2 regions of the Pannonibacter sp. Q-1 genome follow, and region 2 is predicted to be linked to the other one. Evidence: riboswitches for the same ligand, from Rfam matches in the RefSeq annotation. Region 2 holds a riboswitch; the other holds the start of a gene.

Region 1 (7,698 bases), on a different contig from region 2:
TGGTGGTGTCCGGCATCTCGATCTGGCCGCGGCGGTGATCACCGGCGAAGCCCGCCCCTGGCTCAGCCCGTTCGAGCGCTCGGTCGAGGCCGTTGCCGCCGAACGCGGGCGGGCGGTGGTTGTGCTGGCCTCCGGGGACCCGTTTCTTTATGGCGCAGGCGCGACGCTGGCCCGGCGGATACCGGTGAGCGAGATGCGGGTCATTCCGCACCCGTCTTCCTTCAGCCTTGCCGCCTCACGCCTTGGCTGGGCGCTGGCGGAGACGGTCTGTGTATCCGTGCATGGCCGCCCCGTAGAGCTGATCCGCCCGCATCTCCATCCCGGCGCCCGCATAATTGCGCTGACCTCGGATGAGCACGGACCTGCCGCCATCGCAGACCTTCTCACCGGGGATAGCTTCGGCGCCTCGCACATCCATGTGCTGGAGGCGCTGGGCGGGGACAGGGAGCGCATCAGCCGCCAGACGGCAGAGGCCTTTGCGCCTCAGGATTTCCATGCGCTGAATGTCTGCGCCATCGAGGTGCTGGCAGGTCCGGGGGCGCGGGTGCTGGCCTATGCGCCGGGTTTGGATGACAGCCTGTTCGAGCATGATGGCCAGATCACCAAGCGCGAGGTCAGGGCGCTCACCCTCTCCGCCCTTGCCCCGAGGCGCGGGGAACTGCTTTGGGACGTGGGCGGCGGCTCGGGTTCGGTCAGCATCGAATGGATGCTGGCTGATGCTTCACTCAGGGCCATTGCCATCGAAAGCGATGGCGAACGCGCCTCCCGCATCCGCCGCAATGCCGCAAGCTTCGGCGTGCCCGGCCTGCAGGTCATTGAGGGTGAAGCGCCAGCATTGCTCGCGGATCTGCCTGCGCCTGATGCCGTCTTTGTTGGCGGTGGTGGCACGAACCCCGGCGTCATGGAAACGGTCATCGAACGGCTGAAGCCGGGCGGCCGGCTTGTGGCCAATGCGGTGACGACAGAGATGGAAGCGGTGCTTCTTGCCCTGCATGCCCGCAACGGCGGCTCGCTGACGCGCATTGAAATCGCCCGCGCCTCACCCATCGGCTCGATGCACGGCTGGCGGCCGGCCATGCCCGTCACCCAATGGAGCTGGACGAAGCCGGGTGCGGCTGCAGACCCAATCAAAGAGGAAGAATGATGAAGGTCCATTTTATCGGCGCAGGTCCGGGCGCGGCTGATCTGATCACTGTCCGGGGCCGCTGCCTGATCGAAAGCTGCCCGGTCTGCCTTTATGCCGGGTCTCTCGTCTCGCAAGAGCTGCTGGCCTTCTGCCCGGAAGGTGCGCGGATCATCGACACGGCGCCGCTGTCGCTGGACGAGATCGAGGCCGAGTTCCTGCGTGCCTCTCAAAACGGGCAGGATGTTGCCCGCCTGCACTCAGGTGACCTCTCGGTCTGGAGCGCGGTGGCCGAGCAGATCCGGCGGCTGGACCGGCTGGGCATCGGCTATACGATGACGCCGGGCGTGCCTGCCTTCGCGGCGGCGGCGGCGGCGCTCGGGCGCGAGCTGACGATCCCGGCCGAGGCCCAGAGCCTTGTGCTGACCCGCGTGTCAGGCCGGGCCTCGCCCATGCCGGAGGGGGAAACGCTGGACCGGTTTGGCGCCACCGGCGCGACACTGGCAATCCACCTCGCCATCCATGCGCTCGATAGGGTGGTGGCGGAGCTGATCCCGCTCTATGGCGCAGATTGCCCGGTTGCCATCGTCGTCAAGGCGTCCTGGCCGGACGAGCGGATCGTCTCCGGCACGCTGGCGGATATCTGCGCGAAAGTGGCCGAAAACCCGATCGAGCGCACGGCACTGATCTTTGTGGGCCACGGGCTTGGCGCCAAGGAGTTCCGCGAAAGCGCGCTCTATGACCCCGGCTATCAGCGCCGCTTCAGGGGCCGGGAAGGCTTGTGACGCCGCAAGCCGCAGCTTGAAAAAGATCAGGGCCTCACGCGGCAGCGTAAGGCCCTGCAATCATCCAAGCCTCTGGCCGGGGCTCAGAAATCCCAGTCTTCGTCTTCCGTCGCCACGGCCTTGCCGATGACATAGGACGAGCCGGAGCCGGAGAAGAAGTCATGGTTCTCGTCGGCATTCGGCGAGAGGGCCGAGAGGATCGCCGGGTTCACCTTGCAGGCTTCCGCCGGGAACAGGGCCTCATAGCCCAGGTTCATCAGCGCCTTGTTGGCGTTGTAATGCAGGAACTTCTTCACGTCCTCGGTCAGGCCCGCACCGTCGTAAAGCTCTTCGGTGTAGCGGGTCTCGTTGTCGTAAAGCTCCAGCAGCAGGTCAAAGGCGAAGTCCTTGATCTCCTGACGGCGGGCTTCCGGCTCCCGGTCCAGCGCGCGCTGGAACTTGTAGCCGATGTAATAGCCATGCACCGCTTCGTCGCGGATGATCAGGCGGATGAGGTCCGCGGTGTTGGTCAGTCTGGCGCGGCTCGACCAGTACATCGGCAGATAGAAGCCCGAGTAGAACAGGAAGCTCTCGAGGAAGACCGAGGCAATCTTCTTCTTCAGCGGATCGCCGCTCCCGTATTGCTCCATGATCAGCGCGGATTTGCGCTGCAGGAACTCGTTCTCCTCCGACCAGCGGTAGGCCTCGTCCACGTCCGGCGTCAGGCACAGGGTGGAGAAGATGGAGGAATAGGAGCGCGCATGCACCGCTTCCATGAAGGAGATGTTCGACAGAACCGCCTCTTCATGCTGGGTGACGGCATCTTCCATCAGCGTCACCGCGCCGACGCCATTCTGGATCGTGTCCAGCAGGGTGAGGCCGGTGAAGACGCGGATGGTCAGGCGCTGCTCTTCCGGGCGAAGGGTGGCCCAGGACTGGATGTCGTTGGACAGCGGAACTTTCTCCGGCAGCCAGAAATTGCCGGTCAGGCGGTTCCAGACTTCCAGATCCTTGTCGTCCTCGATGCGGTTCCAGTTGATGGCGCGCACGCGGGAGGCGGGCTTGATGTGCATGTTCATGATGCTTTCTCCACGGACCGGAGGCTTATACCAGCACTCGACGAGCTTGCCTCATTGAGTGCTGGTCAAGCCCTTGCGGCGCTTGAGCATTTTCAAGGCGTGATGCGTCAGCATCTCAGAGCCTTGGTATTAGAGAGTGCAGGACACGCAGCCCTGAACCTGCGTGCCGTCCAGAGCCATCTGGCGCAGGCGGATGTAATAGATGGTCTTGATGCCCTGCTTCCAGGCGTAGATCTGCGCCCGGTTGATGTCGCGGGTGGTGGCCGTGTCGCGGAAGAACAGCGTCAGCGACAGGCCCTGATCCACGTGCTGGGTGGCCGCGGCATAGGTGTCGATGATCTTCTCCGGCCCGATCTCGTAGGCATCCTGATAATAGTCGAGGTTCTCGTTCGACATGTAGGGCGCCGGATAATAGACGCGGCCGATCTTGCCTTCCTTGCGGATCTCGATCTTCGACACGATCGGATGGATCGAGGAGGTCGAGTGGTTGATGTAGGAGATCGAGCCGGTGGGCGGCACGGCCTGCAGGTTTTGGTTATAGAGCCCACCTGCCATCACCTCGGCCTTGAGGGCGCGCCAGTCGTCCTGCGTCGGGATATGGATCCCGGCATCAGCGAAAAGCTGCGCCACGCGCTCCGTCTTCGGTGCCCAGACCTGATCCGTGTACTTGTCGAAATATTCGCCGGAAGCATACTTGGACTTCTCGAAGCCCTTGAAGCTGCGGCCCTTTTCAACAGCCAGGCGGTTCGACGCACGGATGGCGTGATAGGTCACGGCGTAGAAGTAAATGTTGGTGAAGTCGATGCCTTCTTCCGAGCCGTAGAAAATGCGCTCGCGGGCGAGATAGCCGTGCAGGTTCATCTGGCCAAGGCCGATGGCATGGCTCTCCGCATTGCCGCGGGCGATGGAGGGCACGGAGGTGATGTTGCTCATCTCGGCAACCGCCGTCAGGGCGCGGATGGAGGTTTCGACCGTGCGGCCGAAATCATCCGAATCCATCGTTTTGGCGATGTTCAGCGAGCCGAGATTGCAGGAAATGTCCTTGCCGAGGTGCGAATAGGACAGATCCTCCTCATAGAGGCTCGCCTCGCTCACCTGCAGGATTTCCGAGCACAGGTTGCTCATGGAAATGCGGCCGGCAATCGGGTTGGCGCGGTTCACCGTGTCCTCGAACATGAGGTAGGGATAGCCGCTCTCGAACTGGATCTCGGCGATGATCTGGAAGAACTCGCGGGCCTTGATCTTGGACTTGCGGATGCGCGCGTCCTCGACCATCTCGCGGTACTTTTCCGTCACCGAAATCTCGGAGAAGGGCACACCATAGACCCGCTCCACGTCATAGGGCGAGAACAGGTACATGTCCTCGTTGTTGCGGGCGAGCTCGAAGGTGATGTCCGGCACGACGACACCCAGCGACAGGGTCTTGATGCGGATCTTCTCGTCCGCATTCTCGCGCTTGGTGTCGAGGAAGCGCATGATGTCCGGGTGGTGGGCGTTGAGATAGACCGCGCCCGCGCCCTGACGGGCACCCAGCTGGTTGGCATAGGAGAAGCTGTCTTCCAGCAGCTTCATCACCGGAATGACGCCGGAAGACTGGTTCTCGATGTGCTTGATGGGCGCGCCCGATTCGCGCAGGTTCGTCAGGCACAGGGCCACGCCGCCGCCGCGCTTGGACAGCTGCAGCGCCGAGTTGATCGACCGGCCGATGGACTCCATGTTGTCTTCGATGCGCAGCAGGAAGCAGGACACCAGCTCGCCACGGCTCTTCTTGCCCGCGTTGAGGAAGGTCGGCGTTGCCGGCTGGAAGCGGCCGGTGATGATCTCTTCCATCATCGCCATGGCCAGGGCTTCGTCGCCGCGCGCCAGCGCCAGCGCCACCATGCAGACGCGGTCCTCGTAACGCTCCAGATAGCGCTTACCGTCAAACGTCTTCAGCGTGTAGGACGTGTAATACTTGAAGGCGCCAAGGAAGGTCGGAAAGCGGAACTTCTTTGCATAGGCTGCGTCAAATAGGTCGCGCACGAACTCGAAGGAATACTGCGCCAGAACCTCGGGCTCGTAGTAGCCTTCGGTAACCAGATAATCGAGCTTCTCCTTCAGGTTATGGAAGAAGACTGTGTTCTGGTTCACATGCGAGAGGAAATACTGGCGCGCGGCCTCGCGGTCCTTCTCGAACTGGATCTTCCCCTCATCATCATAGAGGTTCAGCATCGCGTTCAGCGCGTGATAGTCCAGCGCCGTGGACTGGCGGGCATTGCTGCCGCCGGAAGCCGGGGCAACGGCTGCGGAGTGGGTCTTTGCGCCCGCGTCCTGCGGGGAATCCGTGTCTAGCATGTCCAAAACCGTTCCAGTCCGAGGGTGACGTTCTCGACATCCTCCGCCGTGCCCAGAAGCTCGAACCTGTAGAGGAACGGCACGTTGCACTTGGCGGAAATGATGTTGCCGGCGATGGCATAGCCTTCGCCGAAATTGGTGTTGCCCGCTGCGATGACGCCGCGGATGAGCTTGCGGTTCTGCTCCTCGTTGAGAAAGCGGATCACCGGTTTCGGCACCGCGCCCTTCGCCGTGCCGCCGCCATAGGTCGGCGTCACCAGCACGAAGGGCTCGCTCACGAGGGGCACGGGCGCGCTGGCGTCCACGGGCAGGCGGATGGCGTCAGTCCCGAGCTTCTCGACGAAGCGGCGGGTGTTTTCCGACGTGCTGGAAAAATAGACGAGCCTGCCCATGGTGCATGCGCCCTTCAGTGGTTCAGCCGAGGCCGCCGATCAGGTCCGGACGGAAACCGGCCCAGTGGTTTTCACCGGCGACAACCACCGGCACCTGACGGTAGCCAAGGCCGGTCACGTAGTCATAGGCCGCCGTGTCTTCGGAAATGTCCACCAGCGTGTAGTCGATGCCCTTGCGCTCCAGGGCGCGGGTGGTGGCATTGCACTGGACGCAGGCGGGCTTGCTGTAGACGGTGACGGTCATCGGTCGATCCTCATATGACGGACGTGACAAAGGGTTCGGCCACGCTTCTGCGCAGCCGGAGGCAGATAAAAACTCAAGGACAATTCCCGCGCTGCGGCACCCGGAGCAATCCGGTGGAGCGGAGGAAAACGGGCCGCAGGTGACTACCCGGGCGGAAACTCGAAAACGGCTCTCTTGATCATGCCTGCACCCCGAAGCACTGCTGCCGAAGCAGATGGCACGGACCAGAGGGAGCGGACAGCCCGGCAGAGCCGGACATGAACTGACCACACCCCTCCGGCACCCCGCCGGTGGACGTTACGCTCAAGGCAGGTCTCCTGGCTCACGGGTCATCACGCCGCCCCGCCTTCCCAAGCCTTGCGGCCAAGTGGCAGAATGGGACGAACGCTCACCGTTCACAGTTGCGGGGGCAGCCTGGGAATTGCCGGATTTCCGCCGGGTTCACCCTGTTCCCGTCTTAGCTCATCGGCGTTTCCGCCGGAGAACCCTGAACAGGACTCAACATAGCGCAGATTCGATTTTTATCAATCCCTATGTGAGCCGACACAGGATACCCACAACATGTAGTTATCTGGCTCAGAGGCCGGAGCGGGCCAAAATCTCTTCAAAGCGCTTGAGGGAAGCGGGGGGAACGCTTGGATCCGGGAAGCCCTCGGGCCGGGCGGCATCGCCAACCCGAATCACCATCACCATGCCCATGGTATAGTGCGGTGAGCATTTGATGCCATAGAGCCCCGGTTGATCAAAGGTGATGGAAATCTCCTCGTTGATCTTGCCGGTGAAACCGGCAAAGCCCTCGGGCACCATTGTGGCAATGGAAGCGGCATTGTGGCTCTTGTGGCCAACCCGGAAGGTCACCGTATCGCCCGGCGCGATCTGCACGAAATCGGGCTCGAACACCATGGAGCCATGGGCGCCCCGGTTCAGCATCTGGACGTCGACAGTCCCGGCGCGGGTTGCGGCGGTGCTTGCCACGAGCAGGGACTGGGCAGAAACAAAGCTGAGGAAAAGGGTGCGGGCGAGGCTGCGCATCATCATGCTGCGGCTCCTTGAAGCGGGTGTTTGCGGCGGCGGCTGGATGGCCGGGCATACCGGATATGGCACTCGCCCTCCGGTCCTGTTTCCACCGTGGCCTCGACCTTGAAGACCCTGGCCAGAAGATCGGGGGTGAGAATGCTGCCGGGACAGCCCTGCGCAGCGATCCGGCCAGCGTCCATCACGATCAGCCGGTCGCAGAACATGGCCGCGTGATTGAGGTCATGCAGCGCGGCAATGACGCTGAGCCTCTGCGAGCTGACAAGATCCAGCAGGCCGATCTGGTGCTCGATGTCGAGGTGATTGGTGGGTTCATCCAGGATGAGGACCGCCGGCTGCTGTGCCAGGGCACGGGCGATCTGCAGCCGCTGCTTTTCCCCGCAGGAGAGGGTCAGCCATTCCCGTGTCTCGAAATCCTGCATGCCGGCCGACGCGATTGCGTCCGAGACGATGGCATCGTCCTCGCCGGACCATTGCCGCAGAATGCTGAGATGCGGGGTGCGGCCAAGCTCCACGACCTGGCGCGCGGTCAGCCGCTCGGTGGTCTCCGCATGCTGCTCGACCACGGCAATCCGGCGCGCAATGTCACGCCGGGACAAATCCGTCATGGGCGTGCCCATGACGGTCACATGTCCGGACGCGGGCTTGCGCAGCCCCGCGAGCATGGACAGAAGGGTCGATTTCCCCGAGCCGTTCGGTCCGGCAATGCCCAGAAACTCGCCTTCTG
Region 2 (7,698 bases):
GTGCAAGCCGCGGTCAAGCTCCTTGGTGCGGATCTGGACGAACCATTGTTCGCCAGCGCCCGGCGCAACGCGGACGGCAGCCATGCGGTCGCCATCCTGACAGCCGATGGCCGGGACGTGATGGAGGTGCCGCTGCCCGCACGCGGCCATGGTGTTGCGCTGTCGCCGGATGGACGCAGGCTGGCCGCCTTCGCCCGCCGCCCCGGCCAGTTCATCATGGTGATCGACCGTACGGGGGCAACCCCGCCGCAGCTGACGCAAGCCGAGCCCGGCCGCCATTATTACGGCCACGGTGTCTTTTCGGCTGACGGGCGGCTGCTCTATGCGGTCGAGAATGCTTTCGGCACGGTGGGGGAGGAAACGCAGGGCCGTGTTGGCGTCTATGATGCCAGCGGCGAAATCCTGAAGCGCATCGGCGAGTTCGAGACCCATGGCATCGGTCCGCATGACATTCTGCTGGCCGAGCAGGGCCGCGTGCTGGTGGTCGCCAATGGCGGCATCGACACTCATCCGGTCACCGGCCGCGAGATGCTCAATCTCGACACGATGAAGCCTTCCATCGTCTATCTTGATGCGGCCTCCGGTGCGCTGCTCGCCTGGCACGAACTGGACAAGGATCTGCATCAGCTCTCGCTCCGCCACATGGCGCTGGACGGGCGCGGGCAGGTGTGGGTGGGTGGTCAGTTCGAGGGCGAGAAGAGCCGTTTTCCGCAGCTGGTCGTGCGGCTGGAACGGGACCGGAAAATGGAACTGATGCCGCTGCAGAACGAGGTTCTGGCCCAGCTCGACAATTACATCGGCTCGGTTTCCGTCAATGCCAGCGGCGATGTGGTGGCGCTGTCCTGCCCGCGCGGCGGGCGCATTCTCTATATGGCGGCAGACAGCGGCGCATTGCTTGGGCTGGATACGATCACCGATGGCTGTGGCCTTGCCGCCATCGATGGCCACGGCTTCCTCATCTCCGACGGCAACGGTGGCCTCAGCCTTGCCGAAGACCCCGGCACACGGGCGCAATCCCTCGCCTTCGTGCCGGGCATCTCCTGGGACAACCACATGCTGGCGCTTTAGTGTGCCGGGGTTCCGGTGAAGCCTCCCTATGCTTCAAACTGAAACATTTCTCGATGTTTCAATGCCTTGTTCGTGACGTGAGCGCTGATTTCTGCATGCTCTGCCCGCCCCGGTGTGCGTCGGCCGATCCATTCCATGGCTTCACATAGTCTGCGTTATATACTATAGTCCCCTATACTATTAGAAGCTGAGGTTAGCCACCGCCATGTCTCACACCATCCGCGACAAAGAGAAGCTCATTGCCCGGGTTCGGCGCCTGAAGGGGCAGATTGAGGGGATCGAGCGCGCTCTTGAGGCCGAGAAACCCTGCGGCGAAATCCTGCGTCAACTCGCTTCAGCCCGCGGCGCAATGAGCGGGCTGACTGCCGAGGTGGTCGAGGATCATCTGAGGGAGCACGTGCTTCACGCCAAAACCGGAGCAGACCGTGAGCAGGGCGGGGCAGAGCTGATCGAAATTATCCGAACCTACATGAAGTAAGCCGGCGTGCCGGCAGGAGCCAGGTCACATGCCCGCAGTCGACATATCCAAGCATACTCACGATCACAATTTCCTCGGCCGCGATCACCGCAGGAACGAATACAGGGTCTGGCTGGTCATTGCCGTGACCGCGTCGATGATGGCTGTCGAAATTGTCGCGGGCACGGTCTATGGATCCATGGCGCTGGTGGCAGATGGCTGGCACATGTCTACCCATGCTGGTGCCATGCTGATCACCGCCCTGACTTACCTCTATGCGCGCCGTCATGCCGATGACCGCCGTTTCACCTTTGGCACTGGTAAGCTCGGTGATCTGGGCGGCTTTGCCAGCGCCGTCGTCCTTGCCTTGATTGCGCTTCTCATCGGCTGGGAAAGTCTGATGCGGCTGGCCAATCCGGTGGAGATCAGTTTCGGGCAGGCCATTGCCGTTGCGGTCCTGGGGCTTGCGGTCAATCTGTTCTGCGCGTGGCTGCTCCGGGATGATCACGCCCACCATCATCACCATGGCCACGGGCACCATCATGCGCATGATCACACTCATGTCCACGCCCGCCATGAGCACGCTCGGGACAACAATCTCCGCGCCGCCTATATGCATGTGCTGGCGGATGCGCTTACGTCAATCCTTGCCATCGTGGCCCTGCTGGCCGGACGCAGCTATGGTTGGCTCTGGGCTGATCCGCTCATGGGTATCGTTGGCGCGCTTGTGATCGCTCGCTGGTCTTGGGGGCTGATCCGCGATTCAGGCTCGGTCCTGTTGGACCGGATTCCTGACGACAAGGATTTGCGGAGCGAAATCCTTGAGGCGCTGGAAACGGGCACCGACCGGATTGCAGACCTGCATGTCTGGCAAGTCGGGCCAGGGCATCATGCTGCAATCATCTCGGTGGTGTCGAGCGCTCCTCGCGAACCTTCGGACTACAAGGCCTGCCTCGCGGAGATACTCGAACTCTCCCACATCACTGTTGAAGTCGAACGGGTGAGTGCCAACCCCTGACGTCCCTCACCTCTCACCTCTGCCGTGCCATCAGCCAGATGAAGAACAGGCCTCCGGCGAGGCCGGTGACGATGCCGATGGGCATGTCTTCCGGGGCCATGACCACGCGGGCGCAGATGTCCGCAAGGATCAGGAACAGGGCGCCTGCCAGTGCGGACAGCGGCAGGACGCGGGCATTGTCGCCGCCCGCCACCAGCCGCACCAGATGCGGCATCATCAGGCCGACGAAGCCGATGATGCCGGAGAAGGCGACCGACACACCGGTGATGAGCGCACCGGCGACAAACACCGACAGCCGCAGCCGGTTGACGGGGATGCCGAGCGTTGCTGCCGTCTCGTCTCCCAGCGTAATGGCGTTCAGTTGGCCCGCCTTCAGCCACAGCCAGATCCCGCAGGGCAGGAGCACGGCCAGCGGGTAGAGCAGGTGGCTCCACTGGGCAAGGCCCAGCCCGCCCAGCATCCAGAACACCACCGTATGGGTGGCCTTGGGGTCAGCCAGGAAGATCAGGATGTTGGCGCAGGCCATGATGACGAAGGACACGGCAACGCCTGCCAGCACCAGCCGATCGGGCGATCCGGCCCGCGTGATCCGCACCACGCAGAGCACGATGGCCGTTGCCCCCAGCGCACCGAAGAAGGCGAGCAGCGGCACGGTCAGCATTCCGAGAAACAGCCCGGTATGCAGCAGCGCCAGAATGGCGCCGAAGGCAGCGCCCGAAGAAATGCCGAGCAGGTGCGGGTCCGCCAGCTGGTTGCGGGTGACCGATTGCAGGGCGGCACCGGTCATGGCAAGGCCCGCGCCGACAAGGGCAGCCAGCAGCGCACGGGGAAAGCGCACATCCCAGACGATGGCCTCGCGCGCGGCGCTCCAGGTCTTCTCCACCGATCCGGGGAAGATCTTCGAAAGAAGGATACCTGCGACATCCGCGGGCGGCACGGCGACGGCACCCACGGCCAGGGCGGCAATCACCGCCGTGGCCAGAAGGGCAAAGCACAGGGCCGCGATGGCCAGCACCGGCCAGATTCTGGACCGGTGCCGGTCCGGTGCGCCTGTCAGCGCATCGGCCTCAGTTGCGTGCGAAACCGTCAACGAGCTTCTCCACGGCGCGGATGTTGCGGGGGCCGGGCGTTGCCTCGACATATTCCAGCACGACGAAGCGGCCATTCTTCACGGCGTCGATGCTGGCGAAGGCCGGGTTGGACTTCATGAAGGCGATCTTCTGTTCCGCAGTCACCTGCCCGTAGTTGACGATGACGACCACTTCCGGATTGCGCTCGATCACAGGCTCCCAGGCGACGGTGGCCCAGCTCTTGTCGAGATCATCCATGATGTTGTGCCCGCCTGCGGCCTCGATGAGGGCGGTGGGCATGGCGTAGCGGCCTGCGGTGAAGGGCGTGTCCTCGCCGCTGTCATAGACGAAGACGCGCAGCGGCTCCTTGCCCGGCTCCTTCACCCTGGCCGTCACTTCGGCAAGCTTTGCCTCGTAACCGGCGACCAGCGCCTTGGCCTTGTCCTCGACGCCGAAGATCGTCCCGAGGTTCAACAGATCGTTGTACATGTCGGCCATGGAGATCTTCTCCTTGGGGCCGATGTGGATGCAGCTTTCGGTCAGCTCATAGACCTTGATGCCGAAGGGGGCGAGGGTGTCCGGCGTCACTTCTCCGCCCACCTTCATGCCGTAGTTCCAGCCCGCGAAATAGAAGTCCGCCTCTGCACCCAGCAGCACTTCCTTGGTGGGGTATTTTTCGGCAAGTTCCGGCAGTTCCTTCACGCCTTCGCGCATTTCCGGGTCCAGCGTCTTCCAGCCGGACACGCCGGTGTAGCCGGCCATGTGATCCGTCAGGCCCAGCACCAGCATCATTTCGGTGAGGTTCACGTCATTGGAGACGGCGCGTGTGGGGGCAGCGTCAAAGGTGACATCGCGGTTGCAGCTTTTCACCGTCACCGGATAGGCGAAGGCGCTGGCGGTTGTGGCCAGAAGGGCGGCGAGAGCAAGGGCTATACGCATCGGTCAGATCTCACAAGTGAAAGGAAAAACGGGGGGAGTGGCCGGAGGTATCGATCCGCGAACGGACGGAGAAGGCCCCGGCGATATTGGCTTCGGTCAGCGCCGCTTCCGGCGTGTCCATGGCGAGCACGGTGCCGTTGGCGAGCAGCAGCACCCGGTCGGCATGTTCGGCGGCCAGCGTCAGGTCATGCAGGGTGGTGATCACCGTCAGCGGCAGGCCGCGTAAAAGCGCCATCAGCTCCAGCTGGTGGCGGATGTCGAGATGGTTCGTCGGCTCATCAAGGATGAGCAGGCGCGGTTCCTGCGCCAGCGCACGGGCCACCAGCACGCGCTGGCGCTCCCCGCCGGACAGCGTGCCGAAGGACCGTTCGCTCAGCGCCGTCAGATGCAGCCGGGCCAGGGCATGCTCCACCACCTCGCCGTCACGCGCTCCGGCCGAAGCCAGTCCGCGCTGATGCGGCAGGCGGCCGAGGCTGACGATCTGGCGCACGGTGAGGGCAAAATCCGTCGGCTGCTCCTGCAGCACCACGGCAATGCGGCGGGCCGTGTCACGGCTCGACATGGCCCACAGGCTCGTGCCTTCCAGCCGCACATCGCCGGTCTGCGGTTTGTGGAAGCGGTACAGCAGCCGCAGCAGCGACGACTTGCCCGCACCATTGGCACCGCAAATGGCCAGCATCTCACCCTGATTGACGGTGAAGCTGATCCCGGAGAGGAGGGCAGGGCGTCCGCGCGGCCCCCAGCCGAGAGTGTCAGCCTCGAAGAACGGCGCGCTCACGCGGCAGGCTCGAAGGCGGTTGTGCGGCCGGGTGCGGGAATGCGGGCCAGCGCCGTCTTCGCCATCCGGCCCGGACGCTCGGAGGCCTTGCTCCAGCCATCGGCAAGGCCGTGATACTGGCGGGCGAAAGCGGTGATATCCGGCACGTCGTCCAGCGTCAGGTTGCCGAACAGCCATCCGGTCTTGCCCGGCGACGTCAGTGCGACAGCGCAGGGCTGGCTGCAGGCGGCCATGCATTCAACGCCGGAAACGGCCCAATGCGTGTCCTGCCGCAGCGCAGCGGCAAGAGCGGTGCCAAGGCTCTGGCCGGGCCGTTCGCCGGTTTGCGTGTCACGGCAGGTGACGCAGATGGTGAGATGATGGGAGGGGGGTGCCCCTTCCTTGTCAGGAATCGCCTGCACGGGCGCAGGCACAGGTGTTCCGGCCAAGGCCGGTCCCTGAATGGTCATGGCTATGCTCCTTCCGGGACACCCCGCCCGGCGGTTTGAGGTCTGCTGTGATGGCAGGTCTCCTGACTTGCGGGTCGCCGCTTGCCCGGTCCTTCCCGTTCCTCGGTGGAACAGTGGATCACCCGGGGTCGCTCGCCGCCTACAGTTGCGGGGGCAGTCACGGACTTGGCGCCTGTTGGCTACACCGTACCGTGTTCCCTTTTCACCCGGCCAAGGCTTTGCCAGCCGGGAACCATCGCCGCAGATGATCAAAGCCGCCGTCCTTCCTGTCAAGCTCCATCGTCATAGATTCAGGATGGGTCTTCATACGGCGGCAGTGATATATGTAATAAGATAACATTACAACATGAGAGCTGCGACTGGATAAAAAAATCCCCGGCTGCCTATGCCGGCAGCCGGGGGAGTCGCCTCTCATCGAGCTGGGGTGGACGGTATCCCGGGGGCAGGGATGCCGCCAAAAGGCTGTGCCTTTACGCCAAGTCTTAAGATGCTGACGCATCAAGACTTGGAACGCTCAGGCGCCGCAGTGCTTGAACAGTTTCCGTTGAGCAAAGCTCTCCGGGGGCTTAATCACTCGGCGGCGATGCGGGCGCTGGGGTTGTTCGGATGTGTCGTCCAGTTGGCATAGTCCCCAGAGACGGAACGGCCCGTCCGTGGATCAACGGTTCCGGTGGCCATTGGTTCCATGGTGATGCAATTTTCCACCGGGCAGACCGAGACGCAGAGATTGCAGCCGACGCATTCTTCGTCGATCACTTCGAACTTGCGCACCCCGTCCACCATGCTGGTGATCGCCTGATGCGAGGTGTCCTCGCAGGCGATGTGGCAGCGGCCGCACTTGATGCAGAGGTCCTCGTCGATCTTCGCCTTGGCGATGTAGTTGAGGTTGAGGTAGCGCCAGTCGGTGACATTGGGCACCGCGCGGCCGGAGAAGTCCGATATCCGCTCGTAGCCGGCCTCGCCCATCCAGTCCTTCAGGCCCTCGATCATCTCCTCGACGATCTTGAAGCCATAGGTCATGGCGGCGGTACAGACCTGCACGTTGCCGGCACCCAGCGCAATGAACTCCGCCGCATCGCGCCATGTGGTAACCCCGCCGATGCCGGAAATGGGCAGGCCATAGGTTTCCGGATCGCGGGCGATTTCCGCCACCATGTTGAGGGCAATCGGCTTCACCGCCGGGCCGCAATAGCCCCCGTGGGAGCCCTTGCCGTCAATCGTCGGCGTTGGTGCCATGCGGTCGAGATCGACACCCACGATGGAGTTGATGGTGTTGATCAGCGACACCGCATCCGCTCCGCCGCGCTTGGCGGCCTGTGCGGGCTTGCGCACATCGGTGATGTTGGGCGTCAGCTTGACGATCACCGGCATGCGGGTGTGCTTCTTGGCCCAGCGGGTGACCATCTCGATATATTCCGGCACCTGGCCGACCGCCGAGCCCATGCCGCGCTCGCTCATGCCATGCGGGCAGCCGAAGTTCAGCTCCACGCCATCGGCCTCTGTTTCTTCCACGCGCTTGAGGATCGCGGCCCAGTTGGGTTCCTCGCAGGGCACCATCAGGGACACGACAAGGGCGCGGTCCTTCCAGTCGCGCTTGACGCGCTTGATTTCCTGCAGGTTCACCTCAAGCGGCCTGTCAGTGATCAGCTCGATGTTGTTGAGGCCGATGAGCTGGCGGTCCTTGCCGTGAATGGCGCCATAGCGCGGGCCGTTGACGTTGACCACATTCGGGTCCTCGCCCAGCGTCTTCCACACGACGCCGCCCCAGCCCGCCTTGTAGGCGCGCACCACGTTGTATTCCTTGTCCGTCGGCGGCGCAGAGGCGAGCCAGAACGGGTTGGGCGACTTGATGCCGACGAAATCAGATCTCAGATCAACCATGACGGGATCTCCGGAAAGAACGGCTGGCTCAGGCGCTG

What was found. Region 2 has a riboswitch for cobalamin ahead of ACVNHC_RS18495 (DUF1636 family protein). Riboswitches for the same ligand answer to the same signal wherever they lie in the genome.
Region 1: another riboswitch for cobalamin. It lies ahead of nrdH (glutaredoxin-like protein NrdH); the one in region 2 lies ahead of ACVNHC_RS18495 (DUF1636 family protein).

What each region holds. Positions count from the first base shown of each region.
Region 1 covers NZ_JBSXNB010000005.1:103,179-110,876, forward strand. Annotated here, with positions in the region: gene cbiE (precorrin-6y C5,15-methyltransferase (decarboxylating) subunit CbiE) at 1-1,144, shown strand, start outside; gene cobM (precorrin-4 C(11)-methyltransferase) at 1,144-1,908, shown strand; gene nrdF (class 1b ribonucleoside-diphosphate reductase subunit beta) at 1,992-2,966, opposite strand; gene nrdE (class 1b ribonucleoside-diphosphate reductase subunit alpha) at 3,096-5,300, opposite strand; gene nrdI (class Ib ribonucleoside-diphosphate reductase assembly flavoprotein NrdI) at 5,294-5,692, opposite strand; gene nrdH (glutaredoxin-like protein NrdH) at 5,715-5,936, opposite strand; cobalamin riboswitch at 6,227-6,441, opposite strand; gene ACVNHC_RS15425 (pseudoazurin) at 6,513-6,974, opposite strand; gene ACVNHC_RS15430 (ABC transporter ATP-binding protein) at 6,971-7,698, opposite strand, start outside.
Region 2 covers NZ_JBSXNB010000006.1:310,249-317,946, reverse strand. Annotated here, with positions in the region: gene ACVNHC_RS18525 (DUF1513 domain-containing protein) at 1-1,068, shown strand, start outside; gene ACVNHC_RS18520 (metal/formaldehyde-sensitive transcriptional repressor) at 1,274-1,546, shown strand; gene dmeF (CDF family Co(II)/Ni(II) efflux transporter DmeF) at 1,575-2,543, shown strand; gene ACVNHC_RS18510 (FecCD family ABC transporter permease) at 2,557-3,633, opposite strand; gene ACVNHC_RS18505 (ABC transporter substrate-binding protein) at 3,611-4,552, opposite strand; gene ACVNHC_RS18500 (ABC transporter ATP-binding protein) at 4,563-5,330, opposite strand; gene ACVNHC_RS18495 (DUF1636 family protein) at 5,327-5,779, opposite strand; cobalamin riboswitch at 5,815-6,031, opposite strand; gene preA (NAD-dependent dihydropyrimidine dehydrogenase subunit PreA) at 6,350-7,660, opposite strand; gene ACVNHC_RS18485 (NAD(P)-dependent oxidoreductase) at 7,689-7,698, opposite strand, start outside.